2 regions of the Streptomyces sp. NPDC002619 genome follow, and region 2 is predicted to be linked to the other one. Evidence: riboswitches for the same ligand, from Rfam matches in the RefSeq annotation. Region 2 holds a riboswitch; the other holds the start of a gene.
The links. Region 2 has a riboswitch for S-adenosylmethionine ahead of thrC (threonine synthase). Riboswitches for the same ligand answer to the same signal wherever they lie in the genome.

Region 1 (3,404 bases), on a different contig from region 2:
GTGTCACCAGTCTGCTCCCGTTCCTGTTCTTCCTCCCGCTGCGCTTCCCCGCGTGGGTCGTGCTGCCGTTCTGGGCGGCGCTGCAGTGGCTGGCGGCAGGACAGGCGTCGTCCGGGCCGGGGGTCGCCTATCTGGCCCACCTGGTGGGCTTCTCGCTGGGCTTCGTCTTCGCGTGGGTGCGGTTCGGACGTGGGACTAAAGTGAAGGCCGCCCCAGCTCCGGCTCCCGAGGGAGAGAACCAGCCGTGATCACCGCGATCGTCCTCATCAAGACCAGCGTGGACCGGATCCCCGAGATCGCGGAGCAGATCGCTTCGCTGGATTCGGTGAGCGAGGTCTTCTCCGTCACCGGTACATACGACTTGATCGCGATGGTGCGTGTGCGGCAGCACGAGGATCTCGCGGAGGTCATTCCCGGGCGGATCAGCAAGATTCCGGGGGTGGAGGGTACGGACACGCATGTCGCGTTCCGGACGTACTCGCAGCATGACCTCGAGGCGGCGTTCGCCATCGGACTCGACTCCTGACCGGCTGAACACCGCCTCACGGCACCGTCAGAACCTCACACCGCCGGGACGCAGCGGCCGTTCTCCGTGTGGTACTGCCACTTCGCGCCCTCGCGGACCAGCTCCTTCACCGCGTCGACGAAGCGCTCCACGTGCTCATCCGGGGTGCCCGCACCGAAGCTCACTCGGATCGCGTTGAGGGACTTCTCCCCCGGGTTCGCCTCGGGGGCGCCGCACTCGCCCTGGGTCTCGGGGGCGCTGCCCAGCAGGGTGCGGACCAGGGGGTGGGCGCAGAAGAGGCCGTCGCGGACGCCGATGCCGTGCTCGGCGGAGAGCGCGGCGGCGAAGTGCGAACTGTTCCAGCCCTCGACCACGAAGGACAGCACGCCCACGCGCGGGGCGTCGTCGCCGAAGAGGGACAGGACGCGCACCTCGGGGACCTCGGCGAGGCCCGCCCGGACCTTCTCGATCAGGTGCCGCTCACGGGCCACCAGGGTGTCGAAGCCGGCCTCGGTGAGCGCCTTGCAGGCCGACGCGATCGAGTAGGCGCCAATGACGTTAGGGGAGCCTGCCTCGTGCCGGGCGGCGCTGTCGTGCCACTCCACGGCCACTCCCCCGTCCACGCGCCGGGTGACCTTGCGGCTGGCGCCGCCACCGGCCAGGTACGGCTCCGCCTCCTGGAGCCAGTCGGCGCGACCCGCGAGGACGCCGGAGCCGAAGGGGGCGTACAGCTTGTGGCCGGAGAAGGCGACCCAGTCGACGTCCAGGTCGCGCACCGACACCGGGTGGTGCGGAGCCAGCTGGGCGGCGTCGAGCACGATGCGGGCGCCGTGCGCGTGGGCGGCGGCGGCCAGCTCGCGTACGGGCCACAGCTCGCCCGTGACGTTCGAGGCGCCGGTGACGCAGACCAGGGCCGGGCCGTGGGGGTCGCGGTCGGCGAGGGCGCGCTCCAGGGTCTCGACGGCCTGACGCGGGGTGCGAGGCGCGTCGAGGTAGGTGACCTGCGCGTTCTTCCAGGGCAGAAGGCTCGCGTGGTGCTCGGTCTCGAAGACGAAGACCTGGCAGTCGGTCGGGAGCACGACAGCCAGGAGGTTCAGGGAGTCGGTCGTCGAGCGGGTGAAGATCACCTGGTCGGAAGCGCGGCAGTCGAGGAACTCGGCGACCGTCTTGCGGGCGTTCTCGAACAGGTCGGTCGAGAGCTGGGAGAGGTAGCCGGCGCCGCGGTGGACGCTGCCGTAATAGGGGGCGTACGCGGCCACGTCGTCCCAGACGCGCTGGAGCGCGGGGGCGCTGGCCGCGTAGTCGAGGGCGGCATAGGTGACGTCGCCGCCGGTGACGAGCGGGACGGTGACATCACGGCCCAGAACGGGCAGCGGGACGCAGACGCTCTGGTCGGCGGCAGCGGTGACGACGGACATGACGGAACTCCCGTGAAGGCAGGTGAGGGGGTTTGGGGGGCACCCCGAAGAAAGGACACAGCCACCGCGCGAGCGGGCATCGCTCAGCGCGGGTGAGGTGAAAAAAAAGGGGTACACGGAGCGGGGCTCGGCGGCCCTATCGCATTCGCTTGCTCACGGGAGACTCCCTCGAACGACCAGGACCCCTGGCTGTGTTCACTCAAACGAGTGCGAGGGGTCCGCGCTTGCCGTAGACCTCTCTGCCTACGGCCTGGTCTTCACCCGGGGCACCCCGCCACGGACGGAGGGTTGCCGGACAGTCGGCCGGGGCCTCATGACTGTCACTCATGACCTGATCAAGAACCTATGCGAAGTGATCGATGTCCCGCAACCCGTATCCGGATCGCGGGACATCGACCGGTGAAGCGCTACGCGTTGCTCGCGGCGGCCCAGCGCTCGAGCGTCCTCTTCGCCGCGCCGGAGTCGATCGACTCCGCGGCCTTCTCCATCCCGGCCCGGATCTGGCCCGCCAGCGGTCCGTCCCCCGGCTCCAGGGCCACGAGTGCCGCCGCCGAGTTCAGCAGTACAGCGTCCCGGACGGGGCCCGTCTCGCCGTCCAGGAGGCGCCGGGCGACGCCGGCGTTGTAGGCCGGGTCGGCGCCCCGCAGGGCCTCCACCGGCACCAGCTCGAGGTCGACGTCCCGCGGGTCGAAGGCCTCCTCGGTGACCTTGCCGTCCCGTACGACCCACACCCGGGAGGTGGCGGTGGTCGTCAGCTCGTCGAGGCCGTCGTCCCCGCGGAACACCAGCGCGGACGAGCCGCGCTCGGCGAGCACGCCCGCCATGAGCCCGGCCATCCGGGTGTCGAAGCAGCCGATGGCCGAGGAGGCGACCCTGGCGGGGTTGGTCAGCGGGCCCAGCAGGTTGAACGAGGTCGGAATCCCGAGGTCCCGCCGGACCCCGCCGACGAACCGCATCGAGGGGTGGAACTTGGCCGCGAAACAGAAGGTGATCCCGGCCTCCTCCACCACCTCGGCCACCCGCTCGGGCGACAGGTCCAGGTTGATGCCGAGTTGCTCCAGCACGTCGGACGAGCCGCTCGCCGAGGACGACGCCCGGTTGCCGTGCTTGACGACTTTCGCGCCGGTCCCCGCGATCACGATGGAGGACATCGTGGAGATGTTGACCGTCTTGGCCATGTCGCCGCCCGTACCGACGATGTCGACGGCCGGTCCCGGGATGTGCAGCGGTCGCGCGTGGGCGTACATCGCCTCGACGAGACCGGTGATCTCCTCGACCGTCTCCCCCTTGGCCCGCAGGGCCACCAGGAAGCCCGCCATCTGGGCGTCGGCGGCCTCCCCGCTCATGATGCGGTCCATCGCCCACGCCGTGTCACCGGCGCTCAGGTCCTGCCCGGCGAGCAGTGCGTTCAGGACGGCGGGCCAGGAACGGCCCGCCGCGGTGTCGCCTCCAGCGGGGGTCACAGCGCTCATCAGCCGCTC
Region 2 (3,404 bases):
GGAATGATTCCGGGGCCTACGACCCGGGGATCGGCAGCACGTTCCCCAACTGTACCGCGCTCAACCACACTGAATTGCCCCCTCCGCTTCTCTCACAGAGGGGGCAATCGGATGAACAGCCGGTAACTGTAGTTACCGAAGGTAACTGTCAGCCGCCGGCAACGGCCGGAATGATGGACACGCCTGCGCCGTCCGGGGTCACGGTCTCCAGGCCCTGCTCGAAGCGGACGTCGTCGTCGTTGACGTACACGTTGACGAAGCGGCGCAGCTTGCCCTGGTCGTCCAGAACACGGGCGGCGATGCCGGTGTGGTTCTTCTCCAGGTCGGCGATGACGGCGGCGAGGGTCGCCCCCTCGGCGGGGACCTCGGCCTTGCCACCCGTGTAGGGACGCAGGATGGTCGGGATGCGAACGGTCACGCTCATGCGAGGCCAGCCTCTCGGAAGGAGTCCAGGTTCGGGCGGATGGTCGCGGTCAGACCGGTGCCGGCCACCGCGTCAAGGGTCTTGAGGCCGTCGCCCGTGTTGAGGACGACGGTCGTCTTCGTCGGGTCGAGCACGCCGGTCTCGATCAGCTTGCGCGTCACGCCCACCGTCACGCCACCCGCCGTCTCGGCGAAGATGCCCTCCGTACGCGCCAACAGCTTGATCGCGTCGACGATCTGCTCGTCCGTCACATCCTCCACGGCCCCGCCGGTGCGGCGCGCGATGTCGAGGACGTACGGGCCGTCGGCCGGGTTGCCGATGGCGAGGGACTTGGCGATGGTGTCCGGCTTCTGCGGGCGGACCACGTCGTGGCCCTCCTTGAAGGCCACCGACACCGGCGAGCAGCCCTCGGCCTGCGCACCGAAGATCTTGTACGGCTTGTCCTCGACCAGACCGAGTTCGATCAGCTCCCGCAGACCCTTGTCGATCTTCGTGAGCTGGGAGCCGGAGGCGATCGGGACCACGATCTGGTCCGGCAGCCGCCAGCCGAGCTGCTCGCAGACCTCGTACGCCAGGGTCTTGGAACCCTCCGCGTAGTACGGCCGCAGGTTGACGTTGACGAAGCCCCAGCCCTCGCCGGCCGGGTCGCCGATCAGCTCGGAGCAGAAGCGGTTCACGTCGTCGTAGTTGCCCTCGATGCCGACGAGGTCACCGCCGTAGATCGCGGCCATGACGATCTTGCCCTGCTCCAGGTCGTGCGGGATGAACACGCAGGAGCGGAAGCCGGCGCGGGCGGCAGCGGCGCCGACGGCACCGGCCAGGTTGCCCGTCGAGGAGCAGGAGAGGGTGGTGAAGCCGAAGGCGCGCGCCGCCTCCAGCGCCTGGGCCACGACGCGGTCCTTGAAGGAGTGCGTCGGGTTGCCGGAGTCGTCCTTCACGAACAGGCCGCCGGTCACGCCGAGTTCGCGGGCGAGGTTGTCGGCCTTGACGAGCGGGGTCCAGCCGGGGTTGATGTTCGGCTTGCCGGCCACGTCCGCGGGGACGGGCAGCAGGGGCGCGTAGCGCCAGATGTTCGCGGGGCCCGCTTCGATCTGCTTGCGGAGCTCCTCGGTTTCGTACGCCGAGAAGTTGTACGCGATCTCGAGCGGGCCGAAACACTCCTCGCAGGCGAATACCGGTCCGAGCGGCACCCGGTGGCCGCACTCCCGGCAGCTCAGTGCCGCGGCGGGGCCGAGGTCTACCGTGGGATTCGTGGTGGTTGCAACAGTCTGCACAGCCATGTGAGGCGAGGCCCTTTCTCCTCATCTTCCTCACGACGCATCTCGCCGTGAGACGGATTTGGCACCTTCCCTAGCCGGGAGCCTCGCGGGCGATCAGTGATCTACGAGTACCGACTGGAGGGTTGCCGGGGCTTCATCGGGCCGTATCCCTCTGCCCCTCTGGATGAGCTGTATGCGGTTGTAAACGCTCATGACCCCCGACATGCGATGGTCATCGGCGTTGTTCAAGACTGTAACCGAAGGCCAGGACAGTTGAGATAGACGTCCGAACCGCGAGATTGATCACACGGTCAGTCACCAGGTGTGATCACTACAGTGAGGAGCCGCTGACTGTGCTGGAAGAAGTCGAGCGCTGGCTGGCCACCCGCTCCTGGTCCGTGACCGACCGCTCGCTCCACAAGATCCTGGCCGCGAAGCAGCGTACGGGCCAGTCGGTGTCCGTGGTGCTGCCCGCGCTGAACGAGGAGGAGACGGTCGGCGACATCGTCGCCGTCATCCGTCACGATCTCATGCAGCAGGTCCCGCTCGTCGACGAGATCGTCGTCGTCGACTCGGGTTCCACCGACCGCACCTCCCAGGTGGCCGCCGCCGCGGGCGCCCGGGTCGTGCACCGCGACGAGATACTTCCGCGCCTGCCCGCCGTCCCCGGCAAGGGCGAGGTGCTGTGGCGCTCGCTGCTGGTCACCACCGGTGACATCGTCTGTTTCATCGACGCCGACCTCCGGGAGTTCTCTCCCGACTTCGTCTCCGGGATCGTGGGCCCACTGCTCACCGACCCGGACGTGGACCTGGTCAAGGCGATGTACGACCGTCCGCTCGGCACTGTGTCGAATGAGCTCGCCTCCGGCAAGACGGCGGAGCAGGGCGGCCGGGTCACCGAGCTGATGGCGCGCCCGCTGCTGAACATGCACTGGCCGCAGCTGGCCGGTTTCGTGCAGCCGCTCGGCGGCGAGTACGCGGCCCGCCGCTCGCTGCTGGAACAGTTGCCGTTCCCCGTCGGGTACGGCGTCGAACTGGGCATGCTGGTCGACGCCCTGCACCTCGTGGGGCTCGACGCGCTGGCCCAGGTCGACGTCGGCGTGCGCAAGCATCGGCACCAGGACGGACAGGCGCTGGGCCGGATGGCGGCCGCCATCTACCGCACCGCGCAACTGAGGCTGGCGCGCGGGCATCTCATCCGTCCTTCCCTCACCCAGTTCGAGCGGGGCGAGGACGGTTTCGAGCCGCGCACGTACTCGGTGGACACCGAGGAGCGGCCACCGATGGTGGAGATCGCGGAGTACGCCGCGCGCCGGGTGGCGTGAGCACGTTCGCCGGGTGGCAGAACCTTCCGCCACGCGGCGTCAACGTATGCGTCACGCTGTAAACGCGCACGACGCCAGAGCCTCGTATACCGTCGCGTCGTACGTTTGAGCGCGTCAACGACGGGCTAGGTTGAGGCTTGTGACTCCGCTCCCTGCCCGAAGGAAGGGGCTTCCAATCCGAGGATTGCGGTCCAGCCCGAACCGATCCCTGTACGGGATTCAGGGAAAGTAGCACGGGCAAGGGAGATCAAGTTCCCAGTCGGCTGAAGTATGTGCCCCTCGCTAGGAGACCGATGGCTTCCACTCACGCTGCCCGGGTTCTGGTCGCCTCCAACCGCGGCCCGGTCTCGTACGGCGTGCGCGAGGACGGCTCGCTGCACGCCAAGCGGGGTGGCG

Region 1: linked by a shared signal. The riboswitch ahead of ACFYXB_RS12420 (aminotransferase class V-fold PLP-dependent enzyme) and the one ahead of thrC (threonine synthase) in region 2 are both predicted to bind S-adenosylmethionine.

What each region holds. Positions count from the first base shown of each region.
Region 1 is NZ_JBIAQV010000005.1:293,198-296,601, forward strand. It holds gene ACFYXB_RS12410 (rhomboid family intramembrane serine protease) at 1-248, shown strand, start outside; gene ACFYXB_RS12415 (Lrp/AsnC family transcriptional regulator) at 245-526, shown strand; gene ACFYXB_RS12420 (aminotransferase class V-fold PLP-dependent enzyme) at 562-1,923, opposite strand; SAM riboswitch class IV at 2,139-2,255, opposite strand; gene trpD (anthranilate phosphoribosyltransferase) at 2,331-3,395, opposite strand.
Region 2 is NZ_JBIAQV010000022.1:67,382-70,785, reverse strand. It holds gene ACFYXB_RS28765 (MoaD/ThiS family protein) at 149-424, opposite strand; gene thrC (threonine synthase) at 421-1,704, opposite strand; SAM riboswitch class I at 1,723-1,874, opposite strand; gene ACFYXB_RS28755 (glucosyl-3-phosphoglycerate synthase) at 2,037-3,008, shown strand; gene ACFYXB_RS28750 (trehalose-6-phosphate synthase) at 3,302-3,404, shown strand, end outside.